DNA from 2 places in the Micromonospora sp. SH-82 genome. Region 1 is predicted to be linked to the other one. Evidence: riboswitches for the same ligand, from Rfam matches in the RefSeq annotation. Region 1 holds a riboswitch; the other holds the start of a gene.
The links. A riboswitch is a leader RNA that binds a small molecule or an ion and turns the genes downstream of it on or off. The one in region 1 is predicted to bind thiamine pyrophosphate.
Positions count from the first base shown of each region.

Region 1 (7,660 bases):
AACAGGAGCAGGATGACCGCCTGGGCCTGCCGGTTCACAGCAGCACCGCCCCGGTGGCCACGGCCACCGTCACCGCCACCACGAAGGTCGCCGGGGCGAAACGGTAGGCGAACCGGCGGCCGAAGACCCCGGACTGCATCGCGACGAGCTTGAGGTCGACCATCGGACCCACCACCAGGAACACCAGCCGGGACGTGAGGGAGAACTGGGACAGCGACGCCGCCACGAAGGCGTCCGCCTCCGAGCAGAGGGAGAGCAGGACGGCGAGCAGGGCCAGGGCGATCACCGACAGGACCGGGTCGTCGGCGAGGGTCTGCAACCACCGCTCCGGGACCAGGACGTTGATGCTGGCCGCCGCCATCGCCCCGAGCACCAGGAAGCCACCGGCGTGCATGACGTCGTGTCGGACGGCCGACCAGAAGGCCGCGCCCCGGGAGAGTCCGTCCAGGTCGGGCCGGTGCGGCAGCTTGATCCAGTCGGCCCGCCCCAGCCGCAGCCAGAGCCACCCCATGATCACGGCGACGACCAGGCTGGCCAGTCCCCGGGCGACGACCATCTCGGGGTTCCCCGGGAAGGCGACCGCCGTGGCGGTCAGCACGATCGGGTTGATCGCCGGGGCGGCCAGCAGGAAGGCAAGGGCGGCGGCCGGGGTGACCCCACGACGGATCAGCGAACCGGCGACCGGCACCGACCCGCACTCGCACCCCGGGAGGACGAATCCGGCAGCACTCGCCACCGGTACGGCGAGACCGGGTCGCCGGGGCAGTGCCCGCGCCCAGAACGAGCGGGGCACGAAGACCGCGATCACCGCCGAGAGCACCACCCCGAAGACCAGGAACGGCGCCGCCTGGACCATGATCGAGACGAAGACGGTGGTCCAGGTCTGGAGCCGGGGGTCCGACAGCACCCCGGCGATCGGGTCCCGGAAGAAGACCAGGAGGATCAGCAGGGCCGCGAGCACCTCGACGGAGCCGATCCGGTCACCGAGGAGGCGTCGCCCCCCGTCACCGCCCGGGGAGCCACCCGGCGGCGTCCCCGACGGATCCGGTCGACCTGCGGGCGGATCCGCCCCCTCGGCCGTGGTGGTCGCCCGCTCACCGTCGGCCGGGCGCTCGACAGTGGTGGCCGGTCGGTCGGCAGTGGTCGGGTCGCCGTCGTTCATCAGCAGTCCCTCCACCCACGACGCGCGCCCTCGTCGACGCCCCGGTCTCCACCGGACCGCCTCGGGCGACGGCGACGGCGGGCCGAGCGTACTTCTCCGCAACGGGTCGCGTCGATACGGCCACGCCGGGGGTGTGGACGACGTCGGCAACCCGCATGGTGAACGCCGTCACGAGCAGCGAAAAGATCACTTTGCCGGGCCAAACTCCGCAGTGTTAGCGTCACGAGACAACTTCAACTCCGACAGGGGAGCGCACAGCGCTGAGAGTGCGGGTCACCACCCGCAGACCCTCGAACCTGATCTGGGTAATTCCAGCGCAGGGAGCTCGGTCGACCTTCAGCCGCGTCGCCGTCCGGTGACCCGGACGCGGCGTGCGTCTTCTCCTGGTTCGTGTCCGGAACTGGGAGCATCCACGTGAGCCACACCGACAACAACCGCTGGCGGACGATCGACATCGTGGTCGCCGCCGTGATCGCCGTCTCCTTCGGGGTGATCTTCTGGGCCTGGGGCCTGCTCTGGCGGGCCGTCGACCCGGCCTTCGCCGCCGCCCCGGCGAGCCAGGCCATCATGTACGGCGTCTGGCTGGTGCCCGCCGTCCTCGGTGGGCTGGTCATCCGCAAGCCCGGAGCCGCCCTGTTCTGCGAGGCGGTCGCCGCGACGGTCTCCGCGCTGCTCGGTTCCGAGTGGGGCGGGATCACCATCGTGCAGGGGCTGATCCAGGGACTCGGTGCCGAGTTGGCGTTCGCCGCGTTCCGGTACCGCTCCTTCCGGCTGCCGGTGGCGGTGCTGGCCGGGGCGCTGACCGGGCTCAGTGCGGCCCTGTTCGACTTCTTCACCTGGAACGTCGAGTACGCGCTGGTCAGCTACCGTCTGCCGTACGCCGCCCTGACCGTTGTCAGCGCCGCCCTGATCGCCGGGGTCGGCGGGCACTACCTGACCCGGGCCCTCGCCGGGACCGGTGTGCTCGACCGGTTCCCGGCCGGCCGCGACCGTACCCTGGTCTGACCCCACCGCCGGCCGGTCAGCCCCACCGTCGACGGGCCGACCGGTCGGCCCGATGTCGACGAGCGGGAGGAAGCCGGCGCGTGAGCATGGTGCAGGTACGCGGCTTCGGGTGGCGGCACGCGGGGCGCAGGCGGTGGGCGGTACGCGGGGTGGACCTGCGGGTGGAGCGCGGCGAGCGGGTCCTGCTGCTGGGTCCGTCCGGGGCGGGCAAGTCCACCCTCCTGGCGGCGTTGGCCGGGCTGCTGCCGGACGACTCCGGTGAGCAGGAGGGCACCGTCGAGATCGACGGGATCGACCCCCGCAAGGACCGGGAGCGGGTCGGCATCGTCTTCCAGGATCCGCAGACCCAACTGGTGATGGCCCGCAGCGGCGACGACGTCGCGTTCGGGCTGGAGAACCGGGGGGTGCCGGCCGACCGGATCTGGCCCCGGGTCGACGCCGCGCTGCGTCGGGTCGGCTTCCCGTACCACCGGGACCGGCCCACCGCGGCGCTCTCCGGCGGCGAGCAGCAACGCCTGGCCCTGGCCGGGGCGCTCGCCCTGCGCCCCGAACTCCTGCTCCTCGACGAACCGACGGCGAACCTCGACCCGACCGGGGCGGAACTGGTCCGCGACGCGGTCCACACCGCGCTGGACGAGGAGACCACCCTCGTCCTGGTGGAGCACCGGGTCGCGGAGGCACTGCGCCTCGTCGACCGGGTGGTGGTCCTCGAAGCGGGGGGTGGGGTCCGGGCCGACGGGACGCCGGAGGCGGTCTTCGCCGCGCACGGCGACGCCCTCGCCGCCGAGGGGGTGTGGGTGCCGGGCCGTCCGGTCCCGCCGCGTCGGGCGCGCACCCCGGCGGGTGCCGCGTTGCTCACCGCCGACGGGCTCGGCCTGCCACCCCGGCTGGCCGCCACCGACCTGACGGTACGAGCCGGTGAGGCGCTCGCCGTACGCGGCCCGAACGGGGCCGGCAAGTCCACCCTGGCGCTCCTGCTCGGCGGACTGCTGCGCCCCGGCACCGGCCGGGTGACAGCCGCCGTCGACCTGGCCGGGCGGGACGCCCGGACACCGCCGCACCGGTGGCGTGCCCCGGCCCTGGCCGGGCGGATCGGGTCGGTGTTCCAGGACCCGGAGCACCAGTTCGTCACCAGCACCGTCCGGGACGAGCTGGCCCTGGGTCCCCGCCGTACCGGCCGGACACCGGAGCAGGTCCGGGTCCGGGTGGACGCCCTGCTGGACCGGCTGCGGCTGACCCGGCTGGCCGACGCCAACCCGTACACCCTCTCCGGTGGGGAGGCGCGGCGGTTGAGCGTGGCGACAGCGCTGGCCACCGCCCCCCGCCTGCTGATCTGCGACGAGCCCACCTTCGGTCAGGACCGGCGGACCTGGCTGGAGCTGGTGGACCTCCTCGCCGAGCTGCGCGACGCCGGACACGGGATCGTCACTGTCACCCACGACCCGGACTTCGTCGCCGCCCTCGCCGACCGCACCGTCACCCTGCGGCGCGCCGACGACGTCGCGGACGCCGGAGGTGTCGATGCTCCAGGTTGAGCCGGTGGCCGCACCGGGGGCGCCGCTGGCCCGACGCAACCCGGTGGCGAAGCTGGCGGCGGCGCTCGTCTTCTCGATCGTGCTGATCGCCACCCTCGACCCGGTCGCCCCCGCCGTCGCCATCGCCGTCGAGCTGGCGGTGCTGCCGCTGTTCGGGGTCCGGTACCGGGTGCTGGCCCGACGGGCGTGGCCGCTGCTGATCGGCGCGGTGGGCGTCCTCGTCACGTTGGTGCTCTTCGCCGCCGACCGGTCCGGGCCACCGCTTGTCGAGCTGGGTCCGGTCCTGGTCACCTCGGGGGTGCTGGTCACCGCCCTCGGACTGGTGTTGCGGATGTTCGCGGTGGCGCTGCCCGGGGTGATCGTCTTCGCCACCACCGACCCGACCGACCTGGCCGACGCGCTGGTCCAGAACGCGAAGGCCCCCGCCCGGTTCGCCATCGGGGCCCTGGCGGCGTTTCGGCTGGTGCCGCTGCTGACGCAGGAGTGGCAGATGATCAGCATGGCCCGCCGGGCCCGTGGGGTCGACGCGGGACGTAACCCGGTGGCCAAGGTCCGGTTGTTCGCCTCGACCGCGTTCACCCTGCTCGTCGGCGCGATCCGGCGGGGCACCCGACTGGCGGTGGCGATGGACGCCCGGGGCTTCGACGCCGACACCCCGCGTACCGTCGCCCGGCGGCAACGGTTCACCACCGCCGACACCCTCCTGGTCCTCGGGGCTGCGGCGCTGGCCGGTGGGGCGATCACGGTCAGCGTCGCCCTGGGCACCTTCCGCCCCCTGATCGGCTGACCCCCGGCGGTGTCGGCACCGACCCCGGTCCCCGTCCGGGAACCGTCGGCCCGCCGACACCGCCGAGAGGGGCGACACCGTCGGCCGCCCCCGCCGATCAGCTGCGCCGGAAGGCGTAGCGGCGGTTCTGTGCGGCCTGTCGACCGCGCCCGCCGGCCCGGCCACCCGACGCACCCCGCACCGGCGGTCCGGCGGTCGGCGGGGTCGGGACGGACGGAGCCGACGACACCGGCAGCACCGGCCCTGTCGGGGCCGACGGGGTCGACGACACCGGCAGGGCCGGCACCGTCGTCGGGGCCACCGTCGGCCCGGTCTGGTCCGGTGGCGTCACCACGGTCCGTGACGGGTTCGGCGACGGGGTACGCGACTTCTTCGGTTTGCGCTTGGCAGCCAAGGGGCGCCTCCTTCTGCGGGGGACCGTCCGGGAGGAACCGGGACGGTCGCAGCGAGCGGGGAACGGGTGCCCCGGGCCGGACCCGGTCCGCGACGTCGACAGACGGCGGTGAAGGGGTGCGGACGCCCGGGAACACAGGCCCACGGCAACGGCGGCGGGCCAGGCTCGACAACAGGGCGTCAGATACGCATGGGTGGACCGTAACCCGTCGGTGCGTCACCGCGCACCCGAATTAACCGCCCCGGCCCGACGCGACCACCTGCTGACACGGCGTCGATCTCCCCGCCGGCCTGCGCGGCGGCCACGATACGGTCTCCTTCAGCAGGCCGACGTGGAAGGTGGCGGAACGGATGACTGAACAGCCGACGGCGCAGATCGGCGTGACCGGGCTGGCGGTGATGGGCCGCAACCTGGCCCGCAACCTGGCCCGCAACGGGTTCACCGTGGCGGTGCACAACCGCTCCCCGGAGCGCACCCGCAAGCTGGTGGCCGAGCACGCCGACGAGGGCGTGTTCGTGCCGGCCGAGTCCCTGGCCGATTTCGTCGCCGCACTGGAGCGGCCACGCGCGGTCATCATCATGGTCAAGGCGGGTGCCCCCACCGACGCGGTCATCGACGACCTGGTACCCCTCCTCGAAGAGGGCGACATCGTCATCGACGCGGGCAACGCCCACTTCGCCGACACCCGACGCCGAGAGGAGTCGCTGCGCGGCCACGGGCTGCACTTCGTCGGCACCGGCGTCTCCGGTGGCGAGGAGGGAGCGCTGCTCGGGCCGAGCATCATGCCCGGCGGCTCCGCCGAGTCGTACGCGAAGCTGGGCCCGATCTTCGAGAAGATCGCCGCTCAGGTGGACGGCACCCCGTGCTGCGCCCATGTCGGGCCGGACGGTGCCGGGCACTTCGTCAAGATGGTGCACAACGGCATCGAGTACGCCGACATGCAGCTCATCGCCGAGGCGTACGACCTGCTCCGGGCCGGTCTGGGCGCGAAGCCGGCGGAGATCGCGGAGATCTTCCGCGAGTGGAACACCGGTGAGCTGGAGTCCTTCCTCATCGAGATCACCGCCGACGTGCTCGCCCACACCGACGCCGACACGGGTGCGCCCTTCGTCGACGTGGTGCTGGACCGGGCCGAGCAGAAGGGCACCGGCCGGTGGACGGTGCAGAGCGCCCTGGACCTCGGCATCCCGATCACCGGCATCGCCGAGGCGACGTTCGCCAGGTCGCTGTCGGGGCACGCCGGGCAGCGGGAGGCCGCCAGGCAGGCGTTCCCCGACGCGGGTGAGCCGTGGCAGGTCACCGACCGGGACGCGTTCGTCGAGGACGTCCGGCGGGCCCTGCTCGCCTCGAAGATCGTCGCGTACGCGCAGGGCTTCGACCACATCCGGGCCGGGAGCACCGAGTACGACTGGAACATCGACCTGGGCAGCACCGCCACCATCTGGCGGGGCGGCTGCATCATCCGGGCCCGCTTCCTGGACCGGATCAAGCAGGCCTACGACGACCAGCCGGACCTGCCGAGCCTGCTGGTGGCGCCCTACTTCGCCGAGGCGGTCAGCGCCGGGGTGCCGAGTTGGCGTCGGGTGGTGGCGGACGCGGCCCGGGCCGGGGTACCGGCACCGGCGTTCGGCTCGTCGCTGTCCTACTTCGACGCGCTGCGGGCCGAGCGGCTGCCGGCCGCGTTGATCCAGGGGCTGCGGGACAACTTCGGGGCCCACACCTACCAGCGGGTGGACCGCGAGGGCAGCTTCCACACCCTGTGGGCCGCCGGTCGGACCGAGGTCACCGGCTGACCTCTGGCGACACCGTCCCCGGCCCGGTCACCGCTGGAGCGGCCGGGTCGGGGACACACGAGGGCCGTCTCGTGCCGACGTTCACCACGTCGGCACGAGACGGCCCTCTCCCCTGTGTGGGTCGTCCCCCGACCCTGTTCCCCCGGCGTCACCCGTCCGGGTTCGTCACCAGAACCGGCGGCGCCTGGCCCGCTGCGGGCGCAGCACGTCGGCGCCCCTGCCGAGCAGGCGGCTCGCCCGCGACGGGCCACGACGGGCCTCCAGCGAATGGCTGAGTCGGCGTGCCCCGGCGGCTGCCAACGGCACCGCCACGGCCATCACCGCCCACTGGCCGACACGTTTGCGGATCATCCTGGTTCACCTCCGTCAGTGGCTCCTGACGTCAGTGGTACCCAGTCACCGCCCGCGCTAAGCCTCCTGCGGCCTGGGCGCCACACCAGGTCCTGCGCGACGGGTCAGGCCTGCGCGATGGGCAGGCCTGCGCGACGGGTCAGGGCTGTGACGGACCGGCGACGACCGGGGCGACCGGGTTGGGCAGTGCCCCACCGAAGCGGCGGTCCCGCTGGGCGTACAACTCGCAGGCGTACCACAGGTGCCGACGGTCGAAGTCCGGCCAGAGGGTGTCGAGGTAGACCAGCTCGGCGTAGGCGGTCTGCCAGAGCAGGAAGTTGGAGATCCGCTGCTCCCCGGAGGGGCGCAGGAAGAGGTCCACCTCGGGGACCTCCGGGTGGTAGAGGTACTTCGCCACCGTCTTCTCGGTGACCTTGGCCGGGTCCAGTCGACCGGCGGCGGCGTCCCGGGCGATCGCGGCGGCGGCGTCGGCGATCTCCGCCTGCCCGCCGTAGTTGACGCAGAACTGGAGGGTCAACCTGGTGTTGTCCTTCGACATCTCCTCGGCGGTCTGCAACTCGGAGATGACGCTCTTCCACAGCCGACCGGCCCGCCCCGACCAGACCACCCGCACCCCCAGCTCGACGAGCTGGT
Region 1 is NZ_CP148049.1:5,973,661-5,981,320, forward strand. It holds gene WHN02_RS26215 (TIGR03943 family putative permease subunit) at 1-38, opposite strand, end outside; gene WHN02_RS26220 (permease) at 35-1,162, opposite strand; TPP riboswitch at 1,397-1,503, shown strand; gene WHN02_RS26225 (ECF transporter S component) at 1,577-2,167, shown strand; gene WHN02_RS26230 (ABC transporter ATP-binding protein) at 2,248-3,702, shown strand; gene WHN02_RS26235 (energy-coupling factor transporter transmembrane component T family protein) at 3,689-4,489, shown strand; gene WHN02_RS26240 (hypothetical protein) at 4,587-4,883, opposite strand; gene gndA (NADP-dependent phosphogluconate dehydrogenase) at 5,234-6,676, shown strand; gene WHN02_RS26250 (hypothetical protein) at 6,842-7,027, opposite strand; gene WHN02_RS26255 (isoprenyl transferase) at 7,167-7,660, opposite strand, start outside.

Region 2 (7,660 bases), 610 kb from region 1:
TCCGAGCCGGCGATGGTGAGTACGGTCCTGGGCGTCACGGCGTTCCCCTCCTGGGCGTGCTGGTGAGCTGGTTCGGCTGATCGCCGACGGCCGAGCCGACGCCTGCAGCGACGTCGGTCAAGGCGGCCTCGGCGGAGGCGGCGTCGGTCACGGCGGCGTCGGTCACGGCGGCAGCGGTCAAGGCGGCAGCGGTGGGGACGCCTGCGGCGGCGGCGGTGAAGGCTGCGGTGAAGGCTGCGGTGAGGGTGACGGCCGTCTCGGCCGGGTCCCCGGCCCGCATGATCGCGCCGAGGACTGCGACACCGGCGGCACCCGCCGCGACGGCTGCGGACACCCGGGCTGGGGTGGTCACCCCGCCGAGGGCCAGGACCGGAACGGGACTGCGTCCGATCAACCGGGCCAGCCCGTCGGGGTGCAGGGGTGGACCGTGGCCGGGTTTGGTCTCGGTGGGCCAGACCGGGGAGAGGGTGACGTAGTCCTCAGTGGTCAGTCGGGCCAGCTCGGCGGCGTCGTGGCAGGAGCGCCCGACCAGGCCGACGGTCGGCGGCGGGTACGGCCCCCGGGCCGACAGGTGCACGGCGTCCCCGTCGAGCGGGTCCGGCCCGGCCACGATCAGCGTGCCGTCCACCTCGGCGAGGATCGCGCGCAGCTCGACGGCGAGGGCGGCGCGTTCGGCCCGGGGAAGGTCCCGCTCCCGCAGGACCACCCACCGCACTCCCCCGGCCACCGCCCCGGCGACCACCCGTTCCACCCCTCTCGGGGCGTCGGCCCGACCGGTGAGCACCACCACCCCGGAGGGCGTCGGGGAGGGTTCCGGCCCGGCCGGGGGCCGCCTCCTGCCGGATTCTCCGGTCGGCCGCTCCCGCCCGGATGGTGGTGTGGCACGAGACGCGGGGTCGGCCGTCACAGGTCGGGTCGCCCCTCGTCCGGGGTGGAGGCGAGGGCGTGGAACCGGCGGGGGATCCGACCGGCGACGTGGGCCAGCCGACCGGCCTCGGTCGCGTACCGCATCGCGGTGGCCATCGCCACTGGATCCACCGCCCGGGTGACGGCGCTGGCCAGCAACACCGCGTCGCAGCCGAGTTCCATCGCCAGGGCCGCGTCGGAGGCGGTGCCGATCCCGGCGTCCAGGATCACCGGTACGTCGACGCTCTGCCGGATCAGCCGGATGTGGTGCGGGTTGCCCACGCCCAGCCCCGACCCGATCGGCGAACCGGCAGGCATCACCGCAGCGCAGCCGACGTCGGCGAGCCGACGGGCGAGAATCGGATCGTCACTGGTGTACGGCAGGACGGTGAAGCCCTCGGCGACCAGTTCCTCGGCGGCGCGCAGCAGCTCCACCCCGTCGGGCAGCAGCGTACGCTCGTCGCCGATCACCTCCAGCTTGATCCAGTCGGTGTCGAAGGCGTCCCGGGCCAGGTGGGCCACCTTGACCGCCTCGGCGGCGGTGTAGCAGCCGGCCGTGTTGGGCAGCAGGCGTACGCCGCACCGGTCGAGCAGGTCGAGCAGCCCACCGGAGGTGCCGGGGGCGGTGTCCACCCGACGCAGTGCCAGCGTGACCAGTCCGGTGCCGGAGGCGCGGATCGCCTGCTCCAGGACGTGCAGGTTGGCCGCCCCACCGGTGCCGAGGATGAGCCGGGAGTCGAAGGTCCGCCCGCCGAGGACGAGCCCGTCGGTGGTGGTCACCGCGTTCACCCGCCCTGTGCCGCGCTGAGGACCTCGACCCGGTCCCCCGGGTGCAGGACCTCGTCCGGCCACCCCGTACGCGGCACCACCTCGCCGTTGACCGCCACGGCCAGTCCCCGCTGCTCCGCGGTGACCACGCGGACCAGGTCGGCCACGCTCAGCCCCTCGGTCACCGTCCGGGCCACCCCGTTCACAGTCACTTCCACCTGTCCTCCTCGATCGACTGGCCGCCGGTGTCGAACCGGTCGGCGGCGAAGGGGGCGAGCCGGGGGTCGGGCACGCCGGTGGTCACCAGGTCGGCGATCAGGTCTGCGGTGACCGGGGTGAGGGCGATCCCGTGCCTGTGGTGTCCGGTGGCGACCAGGACGTCCGGCCGACCGGGGAGCGTCCCCAGGACCGGGGCGTTGTCGGGCGTACCGGGGCGCAGCCCGGCGACCGTCTCCACCAGGTCGTACTCGGCCAGCTCGGGCACCAGGTCGACGGCGGCGCGCAGGAGTCGCAGGACGGCGCCGGCGGTGACGGTGGTGTCGGACCGTTCCTCGACGGTCGCCCCGACGACCACCTCTCCGTCGGCGCGGGGGACCAGGTAGACCGGTTCCCCGTCGGCGTGTCCCCTGATGACGTGGCGCAGCCCCGGCGGGCCGCCGTCGGGGGCCCGGAGTCGGAGGATCTGCCCCTTGACCGGCCGGATCGGGAGCCCGGTCAGTGCGGCGGCCCCGCACCCGGCGGCGACCACAGTGGTCCGGGCGGTCACCTCGGCCAGGTCGGCGACCCGGGTTCCGACGAGTCGGGCGCCGGCCCGGCGGGCGGCGGTCCGCAGCGCGGCGACCAACAGGCGCGGGTCGACCTGGTGGTCGGTGGCGGCCAGCGCACCACCGCGCAGCCGCAGGGCCAGCGCCGGTTCGCGTTCGCGCAGCTGCGAGGGGCGCAGCGGGGTGATCGGCAGCCCCAGCCCCGCCTGGTACGTCCAGAGTCGTCGCGCCTCGGCCAGGTCGTCGCCGGTCAGTCCGACCACGAGGGTGCCCTCGGTGCGGTATCCGAAGTCGGTGTCGGCGGCCTCGGTCAGCTCGGCGGCGAAGGCCGGCCACCGGGCCGCCGAGTCGGCCAGCAGCCCGGTCAACTCGCCCTCGCCGAAGTGCGCCTCGACGACCGGGGAGAGCATCCCGGCCGCGACGTGCGAGGCTCCGCTGCCGGGGGTGGGATCGTGCACTGTGACCCGGAGCCCGCGTCGGGCGCAGCGCCAGGCCACCGCCAGCCCGATCACCCCCGCCCCGATCACCGCCACCTCGGGTGCACCGACGGATCCGTCGACCTCGGATGCACCGACGGGACCGTCGACCTCGCCCGTCGACGGGGCGGAGGCCGTTCCTAACACGTCAGTTCCCGCAGGAACTCGGCGGTGGTCCGGCCCGGGTCGGCGGCGTCGGAGAGCGCCCCCACCACCGCCACCCCGTACGCTCCGGCGGCGCGCAGCGCCGGGACTGTCGCCACCGTCACCCCGCCGATCGCGATGACCGGTACGTCGACGGCGTCGGCGACGGCGCGTACCCCGGCGGGGCCGATCGGGTCGGGCAGACCGTCCTTGGTGGTGGTTCGGTGGCACGGGCCGACGCCCAGGTAGTCGGCCCCGGCGGCGACGGCGGCCCGGGCGGCGACGGGTTCCCGGGCGGTGGCGCCGAGCACCCCGTCCGGGCCGAGGACCCGGCGGGCGGCGGGGACGGGCAGGTCGTCGGCGCCGACGTGCCCACCGGCCGCACCGACCGCCAGGGCGACGTGCAGTCGATCGTTGACCAGGCAGGTGGCCCGGTACGGGGTGCAGAGCCCGAGGACCCGGGCGGCCAGGTCGTACGCCTCGCGGTCGGTGGCCTCGTCGGCGACCCGGACCTGGACGACGAGTTCGCTGTCGGCGACGGCCAGCGCGGCACGGACCACGGCGAGCGGATCCCGCCCGGGGCGGGTGTCGGTGACCAGATGCAATCGTCCCAGGGACGGCACGGCAACGCTCCTCCCTGCGCCGGCATTACCCGGATCAGGTTCGACGGTCGGGGGCTCCTAGCCCCCCTCTCAGCCCGGTGTACCGGGCTCCCGTGGGTTGGTTGGGTGCCACCGTACGACGGATCGGCGGATCCGCCAAGGGGGTGTCGACCGGGCCGTGCCGCAGCTCACCCGGGGCCGGTCGGGTGACCGGGCGCGTTCCGGTCGGGTTTGGCGGGAGTCGGGGCTATTGCGGAATGGCGTTACACAACCGTGACCGGACTGCATCTTGTCGGACATAGATACATCCGAATTAATTTGTTTATCGATTCGTCAGAATGACCGTCCGGGCGTCGGCGCCTCCTGGTCGTCAGTGCTGTCGGGTCGGATCGGAGCGGTCTTCGGCGGGCCGCTCCGACACCCGTCGTCCCGCACGGACAGAGGAGACCTTGGTGTCCCGATTCCGCCGCATCAGATCGCCACGGGGTCCCCTCCCCGCGGCCCTGCTCGCGCTCACCCTCACCACCACCATGCTCATGGGTGTGCCCGCCCAGGCCGCCCCGACCGTCGCACCCGCAGCCGCGCAGGCCGCCCCGGCACCGGCGCCACCCGCCCCGGCGGCGGACGAGGTCGAGCCGTACTCCGTGCTGGTCTTCTCCAAGACCGCCGGGTTCCGGCACGGTTCCATTCCGGCCGGCATCGCCGCCATCCAACGACTCGGCGCCGAACACGGGTTCACAGTCGACACCACCGAGGACGGCGGCGCGTTCACCGACGCCAACCTGGCCCGCTACCAGGCGGTCGTCTGGCTCTCCACCACCGGGGACGTCCTCGACGCCGGTCAGCAGGCGGCGTTCGAGCGCTACATCCAGGCCGGTGGCGGCTACGCCGGTGTGCACGCCGCCTCGGACACCGAGTACAGCTGGGAGTGGTACGGCAAGCTGGTCGGCGCGTACTTCGCCAGCCACCCGGCCAACCAGACCGCGACGATCAAGGTCGAGGACCACGCGCACGAGTCGACGGCACACCTGCCGGAGCGCTGGACCCGGTACGACGAGTGGTACAACTTCCGGTCCAACCCGCGCTCCCAGGTCCACGTCCTGTCCAGCCTGGACGAGAGCACCTACTCCCCCGGCAGCGGCGCGATGGGACACGACCACCCGATCGCCTGGTGCCAGGAGTACGACGGCGGCCGGGCCTGGTACACCGGCGGCGGCCACACCGACGAGTCCTTCGCCGAACCGGAGTTCCTGCAACACCTGCTGGGCGGCATCCAGACCGCCGCCGGAGTGGTCGACTCCGACTGTGCCGCCTCGAAGACCGACAGCTTCGAGAAGGTGACGCTCGACGACGACACCAGCAACCCGATGGAGTTGGACGTCGCCGCCGACGGCCGGGTCTTCTACATCGAGCGTGACGGCCGGGTCCAGATCGTCAAGCCGGACACCGGCACCACGGTCACCGCCGCCGACCTGGACGTCTTCACCGGAAACGAGGACGGCCTGATCGGCATCCGCCTCGACCCGGACTTCGCCACGAACAACTGGGTGTACCTCTACTACGCGCCCAACGGGGGCGGCCCCCGCAACCTGCTGTCCCGGTTCACCGTCACCGGCGACACCATCGACACCGCCAGCGAGAAGGTCGTCCTGGAGGTCACCACCCAGCGCAACACCTGCTGCCACGCGGGCGGGACGATGACGTTCGACTCGGCCGGCAACCTCTACCTGGCCACCGGGGACAACACCAACCCCTTCGAGTCCAGCGCGTTCACCCCGATCGACGAGCGACCGGGACGCCAGGACTACGACGCCCAGCGGTCCTCCGGGAACACCAACGACCTGCGCGGGAAGGTCCTCCGGATCCACCCGGAGGACGACGGGACGTACACGGTTCCGGAGGGCAACCTCTTCCCGGCCGGCACCGAGAGGACCCGCCCCGAGATCTACGCGATGGGCTTCCGCAACCCGTTCCGGATCGGTGTCGACCTCCGTACCGACGTGCTCTACGTCGCCGACTACGGGCCGGACGCCGGTGCGGCCAACCCCGACCGGGGACCCGAGGGTCTGGTCGAGTGGAACATCGTCGACCGGCCCGGCAACTACGGCTGGCCGTACTGCCACGGGGCCAACCAGGCGTACAACGACTACCAGTTCCCCTCCGGCCCGAGCGGGGCGAAGTTCGACTGCGCCGCCCCGGTGAACGACTCCCCCAACAACACCGGCCTGACCACCCTGCCGGCGGCCATCCCGGCCACCGTCGACTACGGCTACGCTCCCAACCCGCGCTTCCCCGAGATCGGCGGCGGCGGGGCCCCGATGGGCGGCCCGGTCTACCGGTACGACGCCGACAACCAGTCGACCCGCAAGTGGCCCGCGTACTACGACGGCAAGGCCCTCCTCGGCGAGTGGAACCAGTCGAAGATGTACACCATGCAGGTCACCGAGGACGGGAAGTCCCTGGTCGACATCAACCAGCTGCTCACCGGGATGACCTTCATCCGGCCGATGGACTTCGAGTTCGGGCCGGACGGCGCGCTGTACCTGATCGAGTGGGGCAGCGGGTTCGGCGGCAACAACGACAACTCGGGGGTCTACCGGATCGACTACGTCGCCGGTGACCGGGCCCCCATCGCGCAGGCCGAGGCGGACCCGACCTCCGGGCCGTCACCGCTGACCGTCACCTTCTCCAGCGCCGGTTCCCGGGACCCCGACGGCGGGTCGCTGACGTACGCCTGGACCTTCGGCGACGGCGAGTCCTCCACGGCGGCGAACCCCACCCACACGTACGACGCTGCGGGCAACTACAACGCCCAGCTCACCGTCACCAACGACCGGGGGCGGACCGCGGTGGCGAACGTCCGGGTGACGGTCGGCAACACCGCCCCGACGGTGACCATCGAGTTCCCCCCGGACGGCGGCTTCTTCGACTGGGGTGACCAGGTCGAGTACACGGTCAAGGTGACCGACCCGGAGGACGGGGAGATCGACTGCGCCAAGGTGAACCTGCAGGTCCTGCTCGGCCACGACGAGCACGCCCACCCGCTGGAGCAGCACACCGGCTGCACCGGCACCGTGCAGACCCAGCTCGCCGCCGGCCACGGGGCCGAGGCGAACGTCTTCACCGTCCTGGAGGCGACCTACACCGACAACGGCGGTACGGGCGGCGCCGGGGCACTGACCGGCCGGTCCCTGGAGATCCTCCAGCCCAAGCGCAAGCAGGCCGAGTACTTCACCGCCACCGGCCGGATCCCGGGCAGCACCGGGGGCGGCGACCCGGGCGTCGGGCGGGAGACCACCGGGGACACCGCCGGGGGTGGACAGAACATCGGGTTCATCGAGGACGGCGACTGGTGGTCGGTCAAGCCGGCCAGCCTGACCGGCATCGACGCCATCCGGTTCCGGGTCGCCTCGGCGACCTCCGGTGGACGTGTCGAGGTACGCGCCGGTGCGCCCGACGGCCCGCTGCTCACCTCGGTCGACGTCCCCACGACGGGGCAGTGGCAGACGTACACCGACGTCACCGCGCAGGTGCCGGCGGACGCCGACTCGGGCGGCACGCTCTTCTTCGTGGCCCGGGACCCGGGCGGAGGCGCGAACAGTCTGTTCAACGTCAACTGGATGGACTTCGTCGGCAGGGGCGTGACCGACAACGCCCCGCCGACAGTGACGGCCACCGCCACCCCCACCACCGGCACCGCCCCGGTCACCGTCGCCTTCGTCGGCACCGCCACGGACCCGGAGGGCGACACCCCGCTCACGTACGCCTGGGACTTCGGTGACGGTGCCACGGCGGACACCCTGAACGCCGAACACACCTACACCGTCCCGGGTACGTTCACCGCCACCCTGACGGTGACCGACAAGCGGGGGGCCACCTCGTACGCCACCGCCCAGGTACGGGTGGAGGCGCCGAACACCTCCTGCTTCGGTGCCCGGTCGGACGCCTTCGACGGCAACTCCCTGGACCGGGACCGGTGGAAGACGATCGTCCGGGAGAA
Region 2 is NZ_CP148049.1:339,421-347,080, forward strand. It holds gene thiD (bifunctional hydroxymethylpyrimidine kinase/phosphomethylpyrimidine kinase) at 1-38, opposite strand, end outside; partial or broken gene WHN02_RS01465 (thiamine phosphate synthase) at 197-787, opposite strand; gene WHN02_RS01470 (thiazole synthase) at 904-1,686, opposite strand; gene thiS (sulfur carrier protein ThiS) at 1,692-1,892, opposite strand; gene thiO (glycine oxidase ThiO) at 1,883-2,971, opposite strand; gene thiE (thiamine phosphate synthase) at 3,055-3,681, opposite strand; TPP riboswitch at 3,676-3,785, opposite strand; gene WHN02_RS01490 (ThuA domain-containing protein) at 4,113-7,660, shown strand, end outside.
Region 2: it holds a riboswitch for thiamine pyrophosphate, as region 1 does, so the genes downstream of both, thiE (thiamine phosphate synthase) here and WHN02_RS26225 (ECF transporter S component) in region 1, are expected to answer to the same signal.